Regions from separate parts of the Cellulomonas sp. ICMP 17802 genome, predicted to be linked through region 3. Evidence: riboswitches for the same ligand, from Rfam matches in the RefSeq annotation. Region 3 holds a riboswitch; each other region holds the start of a gene.
What was found. Region 3 has a riboswitch for S-adenosylmethionine ahead of AB5970_RS04720 (aminotransferase class V-fold PLP-dependent enzyme). Riboswitches for the same ligand answer to the same signal wherever they lie in the genome.

Region 1 (3,197 bases), 220 kb from region 3:
AGCGTCGACAGGAGCGCGAGGCCGGCCTCGGGGCCGTGCACCATGGCGAGCGCGACCGCGCGGTTGAGGGTCACCATCGGGTTGCCGGTCGCGCGCTCGAGCAGCCCGTACAGCGCGAGCAGCTGGGGCCAGTCGGTCTCGTCGGCGGTGGGCGCCTCGTCGTGCACCGCCGCGATCGCGGCCTGCAGCTGGTACTCCCCGACGGCACCCCGCCCGAGGGCGTCCTCGACCAGCGCGACCCCCTCGGCGATCATCGCCCGGTCCCACAGCCCGCGGTCCTGGTCCGCCAGCGGCACCAGCTCGCCGTGCGGGCCCGTGCGCGCGGGCCGGCGCGCGTCGGTGAGCAGGACGAGCGCGAGCAGCCCGGTCACCTCGGGGTCGTCGGGGAGGCTCGCGTGCAGCGCGCGGGTCAGCCGCAGGGCCTCGCCGGCGAGGTCGGCGCGCGCCACCGCGGCACCCGTCGTGCTGGCGTAGCCCTCGTTGAACATCAGGTAGAGCACCCGGAGCACGGCGCGCAGCCGCCCGGGGTAGTCCGCCGCCGACGGCATCCGGAACGGACCGTCCAGCTCGCGCAGCGTCCGGCGCGCCCGGCTGAGGCGCTGCGCCATCGTCGCCTCGGGCACCACGAACGCCCGCGCGATCTCCGCGGTGGTCAGGCCGCCGACCGACCGCAGCGTCAGCGCCACGGCCGACGTCGGGCTGAGCGCCGGGTGGCAGCAGCCGAAGAGCAGGAGCAGCGAGTCGTCGGACTGCACGGCCTCGGCGCCCGCGTCCATCGTCGCGACGAGCTCCTCGCGGCGGCGGCGCGCGTCCTCGCTGCGGTACCGGTCCACCAGCTTGTGGTCACCCACCACCACGAGCCACGCGTGGGGGTTGGCGGGGACACCGCCGACCGGCCACTGTGTCGTGGCGGCCAGCAGGGCCTCCTGCAGGGCGTCCTCGGCATCGGCCAGGTCCCCCGACCGCCGGACCAGCACGCCGAGGACCTGCGGCGCCAGCTCGCGCAGCAGGTTCTCGACCGTCCGGTCCGCGGGGTCAGTCGACAGGAGAGGGAGCCTCCATCAGCGCGCGGACCTCGAACACCTGCTGGATCGGGACGCCGTCCGGCCCGGGTGCCGCCGACGCCCTCGCGGCGATCTCGACGGCCCGCGCCTCGTCCTGGACGTCGACCATCCAGTAGCCCGCCAGGAACTCCTTCGACTCGGGGAACGGCCCGTCGAGCACGACCGGCGCGGACACCCCGTCGCTGCGGACGAACTTGGCCGTGCCCGGCCACGCGAGCCCCTGGCCGTCGACGAGCTCGCCGCTGGCCACCAGCTCCGCGCCGAGGTCGTGCTGGAACTGGATGTGGCGCCGCACGTCCTCCGGCGCCCAGGTGTCGATCGGGGGGACGCCCTCGACGTGGTACGTCATCATCAGCATGTACTTCACGATGCGCTCCCGGTGCTCTCGTCCCTGCGGACTCTCTCACTGCTGGGTCGGAGCCGGCCGCCCGTCCTCGACACGCATCCTCCCGGGTTCTCGGCGTGTCCGTCATTCGGGATTCTCCGGCGAAGCCCTTGCCGGGCGCCGACCCGTTGCTACAACTCCGCCCTAGGTCACGAGCACCAGCGCGAAGCCCCGGCTCGCTGGTCAGCAACCCCTCCACGACGGGGTGCTCCGGGAGATGACCCGGCCGTGCCGACCGGCGCGGCAAGCGTGCAGCGAGAAGGAGCTCCACCGTGGTCCAGCAGCAAGCCCCCTCCGTCGTCGCCCTCGTGGGCAACCCTCGGCCCGAGTCGCGCACCCTCGCGGCCGCGACCCGCGTCGCCGGCCGGCTCGCCGAGGGTGAGCAGGTCGGCACCGTCGACCTGGCGACGATCGGCCACCAGCTGTTCACGGCGGACCGCTCCCTGCTCGATCCCGCGCTCGCGACGGTCTCGGCCGCCCGCCTGCTCGTCGTCGCGACCCCCGTCTACAAGGCCACCTACACCGGGCTGCTCAAGTCGTTCCTCGACCTGTACGGGCCGGACGGGCTCGCCGGGGTGGTCGCCGTCCCGCTCGTGGTCTCGGGCGGCCCGGCGCACCTGCTCGCCGGCGAGGTTCACCTGCGGCCGCTGCTGGTGGAGCTCGGGGCGACCGTGCCCACCCGCGCCCTGGCCGTCACGGAGGCCGACCTGGCCGACCTCGACGCCGCGATCGACCGCTGGCTCGAGCGCGCCGCCGCCCCGCTGCGCGCCGCCCTCGACCTCGCGGTCGTCCCGGCATGACCGCCGAGCTCCTCCGCGTGCTCGACGCCGACCTCGCGGAGCAGGACGAGCCGCAGCTGAGCCCGCAGGCCTACAAGGACGTGTTCCGCCGGCACCCGGCGGGCGTCGCCGTGGTGACCCTGCTCGACGACGAGGGCCGGCCGGTCGGGTTCACCGCCACGTCGGTCATCTCCGTGTCGGCCGAGCCGCCCCTGCTGGCGTTCTCGCTGGCGTCGACGTCGTCCTCGTGGCCGGCCCTCTCGCGGGCGCGCACGCTGGCGATCAGCTTCCTGTCGGCCGCGCAGGACGACGTGTCCGCGCGGTTCGCGACGAGCGGCATCGACCGGTTCGCCGCGGGCGGCTGGGCCGCGCTCGACACCGGCGAGCCGGTCATCGACGGCGCGGTGTCCTGGCTGCGGGGCCGTGTCGTGCAGCGCGTCCCCGTCGGCGGGTCGTACCTGATCTCGGTCCGCGCCCTGGCGCACGGCATCGCCGACGAGGCGCTGCCGCTCGTCTACCACGACCGCACCTACCACCGGATCGGCGACCACACGGCCGTCTGACCGACCCGCGACGATGCCCCGGTGGTGATCCACCGGGGCCTCGCTGCGTCCGGACGTCACGGCTGCGGCGGGCAGCGGCCGGGCCGCGGCGGCGGTCGGCATTCCGGCGTCGATGCAGGGATGAATGCACGACACGTGGTCCAGGAGCCCACGAAACTCGCATCCATCTCCGCATCGACGCGGGCGACCCCCGACGCGAACGGGGAGGCCTCACTGCCTGCGACGCGCAACGTCCGCACTCGTGCGGGCCAGGACCCACCGGAGTGCGGACACTGTGGTCGGGTGATGCGCAACGTCCGCACTCGTGGGGGTCAGGACCCGCCGGAGTGCGGACGTTGCGGGTGGGTCAGCGGGAGCCCGACGCCGCGGAGGCGCCCACCAGCTCGCCGGCGGCCGCGAGGCCCCA
Region 2 (3,197 bases), on a different contig from region 3:
CGTGTGAGCCGCCCACAGCCCCGACGCGTCCACACGCCGGCGGCGGTGGTGTCGGCGGCGGCGGGCAGACTCACCGCATGACCACGACGGACGACGTGCGCACGGGCCGCTGCTTCGGCGACGGCAACCCTCTGTACGAGCAGTACCACGACGAGGAGTGGGGCGTGCCGGTCCACGGCGAGCACGCCCTGTTCGAGCGGTTCGCGCTCGAGGGGTTCCAGTCCGGCCTCGCCTGGATCACCGTGCTCCGCAAGCGGCCCGCCTTCCGGGCGGCGTTCGCCGACTTCGACCCGGAGGTGGTCGCGGAGTTCGGCGACGACGACGTGGCCCGGCTCATGGCGGACGCCGGCATCGTGCGCAACCGCGCGAAGATCGAGGCGACCATCGCCAACGGGCGCGCGCTCCGCGAGCTGCACGCCGCCGGGCGCACGCTGGACGGGGTGCTGTGGTCGCACGCGCCCGACCGAACCGGGTACGTCCGGCCCCTGACCTGGGCGGGCGTCCCCGCGCAGACGGACGAGTCGCGCGCGCTCGCCCGCGAGCTCAAGTCGCTCGGCTTCCGGTTCGTCGGACCGGTCACCGCGTACGCGGCCATGCAGGCCTGCGGCGTCGTGGACGACCACCTGGCCACCTGCCCGTCGGCCGCCGTGGCTCACCCTCCGGAGTGACGACTACTCCTGGCGGGTGACGCTCGCGCGGGGGTCTCGGCACCGGGATGGGCGCGGACTACAGTGCCGCCCATGACGGAGATGCCCGACCCCGACGCCCGGCGTGACGCCGTGCGCGCGGCGGCCGAGGCGCTGACGGACAACGTCGCCCCGGACGCCGGGGTCCTCGCGGCGGTCCAGGACGGGCTCCTGTCCGTCCCCGCCGGCTCCCCCACCTCGTGGTTCGACGTGCCGTCGCAGCGCAGCCGCATGCAGACCGGCAACCTCGCCCCCCGCCGCCCGCACTGACGCTCCGGCCACCCGCTCTGCCGCACGTCCTGGACGCGCGGTGGTGCCGCACAACCGTCGGACATCGTCGTCTCACGGGTCGAGCACTGTTGCCCAGCATGTGATCGGCGGTCTACCATCGCGCCTACCATCCAGAGCGGCCGAGAGACCTGGCTCGACGACGCCGCAGCAACCCCCCTCCCCGCCGAGGGTGTGGGTGCTTCCGCCAGGGACGATGGAGTGAGCAATGTCCCCGCAGACCACGTGTCCCCCCACCGCCCCGGTGGCGACCACCTCGCTGGTCGCGTCGTGAGCGCGGCCGCCGTGGAGCCTCGCACGCCCGGCCTGCACGCCGCGCCGGCCCCTCGCGCGCACACCGCGAACGACCGTCCGACCGTCTCGTTCGAGCTCTTCCCGCCGCGCAACCCGGACGCCGCGCCCCGCCTGTGGGCCACCATCCGGGCGCTCGAGTCGGTCCACCCCGACTTCGTCTCGGTGACCTACGGGGCGTCGGGCAAGACGCGGGTCACCACGCGCGCGCTGGTCCGCCGGCTGCTGCGCGAGACCACGCTCAACCCGATCGCCCACCTCACCTGCGTCGGCACGTCGCGCGCGGAGATCACCGAGATCGTGGGGGAGTTCCTCGACGAGGGTCTGCGCTCGTTCCTCGCGCTGCGGGGGGACCCGCCCACCGACCAGACGGACTGGGAGGCCCACCCCGACGGGCTCCAGACCGCGGGCGAGCTGGTCGCGCTGCTGCGCGACATCGAGGCCCAACGGTGCGCGGACAGCCCCTCGCAGGCCGTCCGGGCACGCGTGCGCCCGCTGTCGGTCGCCGTGGCGGCGTTCCCGCGCGGCAACCACGCCACCGGCGGCACCCGCGCGCAGGACGTCGCCTCGCTGCTGGCCAAGCAGCAGGCCGGCGCCGACTTCGCGATCACGCAGGTGTTCTTCGACGCCGACGACTACCTGGGTATCGTGGCGGAGGCCCGTGAGGCCGGCGTGACCATCCCGATCATCCCGGGCATCATCCCGACCACGGACCCGGCCCGCCTGCTGCGGGTCCAGGAGCTCACCGGCGTCCCCGTGCCGGGCCGGCTGCTGGACCTGCTCGGCTCCGCCGACGACGAGCTCGACCGCCACCGCCGGGGTATCCGGGCCAGCGTCGACCTGGTCAACGGCGTCCTGGACGGCGGGGCGCCCGGCGTCCACCTGTACACGTTCAACCAGCACCATGCCGCACTTGACCTGCTCGAGGGTGCACACCTCGACGGCGGAGCTCGGACAGCTCCGGACCTGGCCGGCTGGCCGCAGGACACGGCACCCGCCCGACCCCCGAGGGACTGAGTAGACACATGAGCGACACCACCCCCACGTTCCCCGCGAGCTCCGTGCTCGGGTACCCCCGCATCGGCCCGCGCCGCGAGCTGAAGAAGGCCCTCGAGGCGTTCTGGGCCGGCCGCACCACGGCCGACGAGGTCGAGGCCACCGCCGCCGACCTGCGCAAGCGCACCCGCACGCGCCTGGCCGAGCTCGGCCTGGCCACCGACGTGCCGGCCATCCCCAGCGCCTTCTCGTTCTACGACCAGGTGCTCGACGCCACCGCCGTGGTGGGTGCCGTGCCGGCCCGCTTCGCGGACCTCGTCGGCGCCGACGGCTCGCTCGACCTCGCCGGCTACTCCACGGTGGCCCGCGGCCGCGGCGACGACCTGCCGCTCGAGATGACCAAGTGGTTCGACACCAACTACCACTACCTGGTGCCCGAGATCGGCCCGGAGACCACGTTCCGGTTCGCCAGCGACCGCCCGGTCCGGGAGTTCGCGGAGGCCCTCGCGGACGGCGTGCTCACCCGCCCGGTGCTCGTCGGCCCCGTCACCTACCTCGCGCTGGCCAAGGCCACCGAGGACGCCCCCGAGGGCTTCGCGCCGATCGACCGCCTGGCCGACCTGCTGCCCGTCTACGCCGAGCTGCTCACGGCCCTCGCCGCGGCCGGTGCCACGTGGGTCCAGCTGGAGGAGCCCGCCCTGGTCTCCGACTCGGTCACGGTCCCGGCCGATCAGCTGCTCGCCGCCGTCATCGAGGCGTACCGCGCGCTGGCGACGGACCTGACCGACCGCCCGGCCATCCTCGTCGCGGCGCCCTACGGCGACCTCGGCGCGGCGTTCCCGGTGCTGGCCGCGACGGACGTCGAGGCGATCGGGATCGACCTGGTCCGCGGCCACGCGCCCGCCGAGAAGGTCCCGGGCCTGGAGTCCAAGACCC
Region 3 (3,197 bases):
CACGCGGCGAGGCCGGCGGCGACGCAGACCGCGCCGACCGCGACGAACAGCGCCGTCTGCGCAGCCACCCGCGGCCCGCGCCGGAGCCGGTGCCGCGACGCCGGGGCCATCCAGCGCGCCCAGATCGCCACGGCCACGGCCGGCAGCCCGACCGCCAGCGCGAGCGACGCCGGGGTGCTCGGCCCGAGCCGCCACCCGGCCACCGCCAGCAGCGCGACCATGGCGAGCTCGCAGAGGAAGGCGAGCACGCCGAGCACGCCGACCGCGGGCGGGTCGGCTGGTCGGTCGGCCGGTGGTGTGGTCACCGGACCATCCTGTCGGCTCGGCAGGGCGCTGGAGGTCGGCGCCGCCGCGACAACGAGGTGTGCGCACGAGAACGAGGGTCCGGACCCGCGTTCTCGTGCCGAACCCTCGTCCTCACCGCGGGTGGCGTCCGTCGAGCTCGACGAGGGCAGCCCGGAGCACCGAGCTCGACGAGGTGAGCTCGGTGCCGGGCCGTCCGCGGCAGGGGTCAGTCGTCCAGGGCCGGGCCGCAGGCCGCTGCGGCCGTGGCCGCCAGGTGGTCCAGGCCGTGCACGGCGAGCAGCGGGCGGGTGTCGTCGACCACCGCCCAGCAGCCGTCGACCACCTCGTACCGCACGGCCGGCCCGGCGGACAGGTACGACGTCAGCGCGGCGACCAGGCGGTCGACCGCCTCGCTGGTGGTGCCCACGCCGACCGACGCCCGGATGGCGCCGCCCGAGGCCCCGAGGTGCGCGAGCAGCGGGTGGGCGCAGAACCGGCCGTCGCGCACGCCGATGCCGTGCTCGGCGGCGAGGTACGCCGCGACCAGGCCCGGGTCGTGGTCCGGCACCGTGAACGTCAGCACGCCCACCGGCGCCGCCGAGTCGGGCCAGATGCGCGCGATCTCGACGCCGTCGATGCCCGACAGCCCCTCGACCAGGCGCGCCCGCAGCGCCTCCTCGTGCGCCGCGAGGGCACCGGCCGGGAGGGCCGCCAGCTGGTCGCACGCCTCGGCCAGCGCGATCGCGCCGAGCACGTTGGGCGAGCCCGCCTCGTGCCGGGCCGGCGCGGGCTGCCAGATCGTCCGGTCGGCGCGCACGTCGCGCACCGCACCTCCCCCTGCGAGGTACGGCGTGCCACTGTCGAGCCAGTCGCGGCGACCCACGAGGGCCCCCGCGCCGAACGGTGCGTAGGTCTTGTGGCCCGAGAACGCCACGTAGTCGGCGTGCGTCGACGCCAGCGAGAAGCCGCGGTGCGGAACCAGCTGCGCGCCGTCGACCGCCACCCTCGCGCCCGCGGCGTGGGCGAGCGCGACGACCTGGTCGATCGGCAGCGCCTCGCCCGTCACGTTCGACGCGCCCGTCACGGTGACCAGCGCGTACCGCTGGCGGGCGAGCTCGTCGCGCACGGCGTCGAGCGTCGCCGCGACCGTGCCGGCGATCGGCAGGATCGTCGTGCGGTTGCCGTGGCGCTCCGACGACTGGACCCAGGGCAGCAGGTTGGCGTGGTGCTCGACGTCCAGCACCAGCACACGCCCCCCGGCGGGCACGACGCCGGCCAGCAGGTTGAGCGAGTCGGTGGTGTTGCGGGTGACGATCGCGACGTCGTCGGGACGGGCGTCGACGAACCGCGCGATGGTCTGCCGCGCGGACTCGTACAGCGCGGTCGACACCTGGGAGAGGTAGCCCGCCCCGCGGTGCACGGAGGCGTACAGCGGCAGCACCTCGGTCACGCGGGCCGCTACGGCCTCGAGCGCGGGAGCGCTGGCGGCGTAGTCGAGGTTGGCGTAGACGCGCTGGGTGCCGTCCACCAGCGGGACGGTCGTCGTTCCGCCGACGACGGGCAGCAGGGCGCTCACCTCGGTCGCACACGAGAGACGCTCGGCGATGGCAGTCATGGGGTCCTCCGACACGTTCCGGGGGAACACCGTCGACGGTGGGACCCCGCGCTTGCCGAGCCCCGGACGGGACGCGGCCAGGTCGTCACCCGGGGCACCCCGCCGCGGAGGAGGGTTGCCGGCCAGCGAGCCGGGGCTTGACGCTGGCGCTCATGACCTGCAACGAGGGTCCCGGCAGCCCGCCGCGCCTGTCAACGCACCGCGCGGTTCGTCTCGCCTAGCGGGACACCCTGTCCACCAGTTGGAGCCGCGGCATCGCCGCGCGTAGCATCGCCGGCACCATCCAGAGCGGCTGAGAGATCTGGCTCGACGACGCCGCAGCAACCCGCGGGCACCACGTGCCCGGCCGAGGGTGCTACCGCCAGGACCGATGAGACGAGGGCTTTGATGAGCTACGCCGGCGACCTGACCCCCCAGCAGGCCTGGGACCTCCTGACGTCCGACGAGACCGCCGTGCTCGTCGACGTCCGCACGGACGCCGAGTGGCGGTACGTCGGCATCCCGGACGCCGCGGCGCTCGACGGCCGCGCGGCGCTGGTCGAGTGGGTGTCGTACCCGTCGGGACGGCCCAACCCGCAGTTCCTCAAGCAGCTCGCCGACGCCGGCGTCACGTCCGGCCGACCCGTGGTGTTCCTGTGCCGCTCGGGCGTGCGGTCCATCGCCGCCGCGCAGGCCGCCACCGCCGCGGGCCTGGGTCCCGCGTACAACGTGCTCGAGGGCTTCGAGGGCGACGTCGGCCCCGACGGCCACCGCGGCCACTCGGGCTGGCGCGCCGCCGGCCTCCCGTGGCGGCAGGCGTGAGCCCCCGGCGCGTCCCCGGCCCGGCCGACTGGGACGACCGCCGAGCGCCGCGCACCGACCTGCGGCCCGACACCCTCGCCGTCCGCGGCGGGCTGGTGCGCTCGCAGTTCCAGGAGACGTCCGAGGCGCTGTTCCTCACGCAGGGCTACGTCTACGACGCCGCCGCCGAGGCCGAGGCCGCGTTCGCCGGCGAGGCCGATCGCTTCCTCTACTCGCGCTACGGCAACCCGACGGTGTCGACGTTCGAGGAGCGCCTGCGGCTGCTCGAGGGCGCCGAGGCCGCGTTCGCCACGGCGTCCGGCATGTCGGCGGTCTTCACGTCGATCGCCGCGATCGTGCAGTCGGGCTCGCGCATCGTGTCCGCGCGGGCGCTGTTCGGGTCCACCGTCGTGATCTTCGAGGAGATCCTGGCCAAGTGGGGCGTCCGCACCGACTACGTCGACGGGCACGAGCTCGGGCAGTGGGAGGAGGCGCTCTCGACGCCGGCCGACGTCGT
Region 4 (3,197 bases), 230 kb from region 3:
TGCACGAGCCCCTTCGCCCCGAGCTGCACGGCCCAGGCGGCCATGATCGTGAGGAACGCCCACAGCGCCCGGGTGGTCAGGCCGTGGCGTCGCCACACCCAGACGCAGACGAGCGTCGCGGCGAGGTTGACCCACTTCGCCTGGAAGGCCTGCTGCCAGACGATCAGCGCCTGCTCGAGGCCGGGGTGCGCCCGCGTGAAGTCCGTGGCCGCCTGGATCGCCTGCCGGTCGAGCCGCAGGACGTCCTCCACCTGCGCGCGCACGACGTAGGCGAGAACGGCGACGGGGACGGTGAACGCGAGCCCGAACGCCGCGGCGCGCAGCAGCGCACGGCGGCGGAGCGGGAGCGGTCGCATCCCCGGAGGCTAGGGGCGTCGGCGGTCGCGCGCGCGTCGAGCGGTCAGCCGACCGTCGTGACGACGGTCCCGGCGGGCGCCTGCCAGAGGAGGTCGAGGACGTCGTCGGCCACCCGCACGCACCCGTTCGACACCTCACCCCTGCCCCGCAGCGTCGTGGTGTGGATCGCCGTGGCGGACGTGTGGGTCACCTTGTCGTAGTCGTCCATCGTCTCGCTCTGGGTCGAGAGCAGCAGCACGCGCGGCGTCGTGGTGCCGGGCTCCAGCCAGTGCGTGCCGACGAGGAACGCGGGGACGTGCGGGGTCGGCTTGTCGGGGCTGCCGGTCGCCGTGGTGGGGAACACCCGCGTCGCCGTGCCGTCGTCGACCGTGATGGTCTGCGCCGCCGTGTCCACCTGGACGGTCCAGCTGGTGCCGGCGGCCTCGGTGTCGGCGGAGTCGATCCAGGCGCTGCGGCCGTTGACCTGCGCCGGGTCCTGGCTGGGCAGCGCCCCGCGGGTGGCGAGCATGACCCGAAGCCAGCGCCCGTGCCGGTCGATCACCGGCAGCGTGGTGCGGACCTCGAGCGTGAGGACGGGGACGACGGCGACGGCGGCCCCGGCGGGGGCCACGCGCGCGGCGGTGTCGCGCACCACGACGGCGGTCTGCCACCGGCCCAGTGCCGGGTCGTCGCTCGCGCGCGGGCCGAGCCCGTCCGTGCCGGGCAGGCCGGGGACGACGTGCAGCGGATCGGTCACCGGCAGCGCGGCGAGGTCCGCCGGCGGCGGCGCGGGGACGGCCGGCGGGGCGGCCTTCGCCACCGGGACGGGGGGTGCCACGACGACGGGGGCGGCCGGCGCCCCGGCCGGCGCGGGTGCGCACGCCCCGGTCACGACCAGGACCGCGGCCGCGAGGAGGGCCGTCAGCGTCGTTCGTGCCACCGTGCCCCCTCTCGTCCCGAGAGGTCATCGTGCGCCGCGGCACGTGATCCGGCAAAGCGCCCGCGTGTCGGGACACAGGTCTCACGATGTGGTCGGGTGTTTGACGCCTCCGCGGCGCCGATCTAAATTCCCTACCAATAAGGTCAAGATTTCCAGTGCGAAGCCCCGGCTAGCTGGATGGCAACCCTCCGCATGGCGGGGTGCCCCGGGTGAGGACCTGGTCGCGGTGGCTCCAGCCGCCGTCGACAACATGCGAGCCCCGACGACCGTCGGGACGAAGGGACGGACCATGGACGCGACCGGGGTCTCCACCCGCTCGATGCTGACGCGTTCCTGTCCGGCCCTCTGTCGCCGCTGACCGGCTGACCCACCCCTCCGCACGCCCCGCGACCGGGGCGCGCGACGCGTACCCCGAAGCGCTCGGCGCTCGGTGAGGCGCGCCCAGAACCTGCACCCGGAACGGAACACCCATGTCTCGGCACGCCCATCTCGGCATCGACCTCAGCGACACCGGCGCCCACGCCGCCGCGTGGCGCGACCACGGCTCGCGGGGCCAGCGCCTGTTCGACGCGGCCCGCCTGCTCGAGCTCGTCACCGTCGCCCAGCGCGGCGCGCTCGACTTCGTGGTGTTCGACGACGACTTCGCGCTGCACCCGAGCCGCAGCACCACGCTGCAGGGCCGGCTCGACGCGGCCCTTGTCGCCGCGCGCCTGGCACCCCGCACCACCGGCATCGGCCTGGTGTCCACGGTCGGCACGACGCACACGGCGGCGGCCCACGTGGCCAAGGCCGTCGCGACCATCGACCACGCGAGCCACGGGCGCGCCGGCTGGCAGGTGGGCTGGGACACCCGGATCGACGACGTGCCGACCGCGGGTCCGCGCTCGTCCGCGGTGCAGTCCGCGGCTGTCGCGGCCGCCGCCGAGGCGGCCGGCGTCGTCGGCCGGCACTGGGACCGGTGGGACGAGAGCGCCGAGGCGCCGTCGGCACGCCGCCGGTTCGTCGCGCACGACGGCGTGCACTTCGCCGCCGCGCCCCCGACCGCGGCACCCCGTCCTCCGCAGGGACGCCCGCCGGTCGTGGTGCGGGCGGACAGCCCCGCGGCCACCGAGCTGGCCGGCCGGCACGCGGACGTGGTGCGGGTGCGCGTCACGGGTCCCGACGAGGCGGCGCAGGCCCGCGCCCGGGTGCGTGCGGCGGTCGCCGCGGCCGGTCGTGACCCGCGCGACGTGCGCGTGCTGGTCGACACCCACCTCGTCGTCGGCCCGGACCGGGCGAGCGCGCAGGCCCGGCACGAGATGCTGGCCGAGCTCGAGGGCGTCGACGCCGGCACGCTGTCGTTCGTCGGCACCACCGCGGGCTTCGCGGAGCTGGTCTCCACGTGGGTGGACGACGAGATCGCCGACGGCTTCGTGGTCCGCCCGTCGTCCGTGCACACCGACCTGCCTGCGCTCGTCGACGGCGTCGTCCCGCTGCTGCGTGCGGCGGACCGGTTCCGCCTCGGGTACCCGGGCGCCACGCTGCGCGACACGCTCGGCCTCCCGCTCGCCGCCGCCCGCTACGCCGCGACGGCCTGACATGACGACCACCACCACGCTCACGGTCCGCTCCTTCGGCCTGCTCGACGACGCCGTGCGGCCGATGCTGGACGAGCTCGCGCACGAGTACCTGACCCGGTACGGCGACGACTTCACCGCCGACGACCTGCGCCAGGAGCTCGAGCGGTACCCGGCCCCGCAGTTCGCGGCGCCCGACGGCGACCTGATCCTGCTGCTCGACGACGGCGTGGCCGTCGCGGGCGGCGCGTTCCGGCTGCGCGCCGAGCCCGAGCTGGGGGACGCCGCGCTGCTCACCCGGCCGGGCACGCGCGACGCCGACGGGCTGCCGACGGTCCGGACCGCCGAGTACAAGCGCATCTGGA

Region 1: it holds a riboswitch for S-adenosylmethionine, as region 3 does, so the genes downstream of both, AB5970_RS03640 (NADPH-dependent FMN reductase) here and AB5970_RS04720 (aminotransferase class V-fold PLP-dependent enzyme) in region 3, are expected to answer to the same signal.
Region 2: it holds a riboswitch for S-adenosylmethionine, as region 3 does, so the genes downstream of both, AB5970_RS01285 (methylenetetrahydrofolate reductase) here and AB5970_RS04720 (aminotransferase class V-fold PLP-dependent enzyme) in region 3, are expected to answer to the same signal.
Region 4: it holds a riboswitch for S-adenosylmethionine, as region 3 does, so the genes downstream of both, AB5970_RS03600 (LLM class flavin-dependent oxidoreductase) here and AB5970_RS04720 (aminotransferase class V-fold PLP-dependent enzyme) in region 3, are expected to answer to the same signal.

Annotation. Positions count from the first base shown of each region.
Region 1 covers NZ_JBGFQZ010000002.1:12,363-15,559, reverse strand. Annotated here, with positions in the region: gene AB5970_RS03650 (RNA polymerase sigma factor) at 1-998, opposite strand, end outside; gene AB5970_RS03645 (YciI family protein) at 1,036-1,422, opposite strand; SAM riboswitch class IV at 1,597-1,705, shown strand; gene AB5970_RS03640 (NADPH-dependent FMN reductase) at 1,722-2,249, shown strand; gene AB5970_RS03635 (flavin reductase family protein) at 2,246-2,791, shown strand; gene AB5970_RS03630 (LLM class flavin-dependent oxidoreductase) at 3,138-3,197, opposite strand, start outside.
Region 2 covers NZ_JBGFQZ010000001.1:244,246-247,442, reverse strand. Annotated here, with positions in the region: gene AB5970_RS01300 (TetR/AcrR family transcriptional regulator) at 1-7, shown strand, start outside; gene AB5970_RS01295 (DNA-3-methyladenine glycosylase I) at 78-668, shown strand; gene AB5970_RS01290 (hypothetical protein) at 741-956, shown strand; SAM riboswitch class I at 1,081-1,177, shown strand; gene AB5970_RS01285 (methylenetetrahydrofolate reductase) at 1,245-2,282, shown strand; gene metE (5-methyltetrahydropteroyltriglutamate--homocysteine S-methyltransferase) at 2,291-3,197, shown strand, end outside.
Region 3 covers NZ_JBGFQZ010000002.1:230,447-233,643, reverse strand. Annotated here, with positions in the region: gene AB5970_RS04725 (YrdB family protein) at 1-305, opposite strand, end outside; gene AB5970_RS04720 (aminotransferase class V-fold PLP-dependent enzyme) at 512-1,900, opposite strand; SAM riboswitch class IV at 1,944-2,058, opposite strand; SAM riboswitch class I at 2,177-2,277, shown strand; gene AB5970_RS04715 (rhodanese-like domain-containing protein) at 2,288-2,701, shown strand; gene AB5970_RS04710 (O-succinylhomoserine sulfhydrylase) at 2,698-3,197, shown strand, end outside.
Region 4 covers NZ_JBGFQZ010000002.1:3,651-6,847, forward strand. Annotated here, with positions in the region: gene AB5970_RS03590 (phosphatase PAP2 family protein) at 1-356, opposite strand, end outside; gene AB5970_RS03595 (L,D-transpeptidase) at 401-1,276, opposite strand; SAM riboswitch class IV at 1,418-1,534, shown strand; gene AB5970_RS03600 (LLM class flavin-dependent oxidoreductase) at 1,747-2,853, shown strand; gene AB5970_RS03605 (GNAT family N-acetyltransferase) at 2,855-3,197, shown strand, end outside.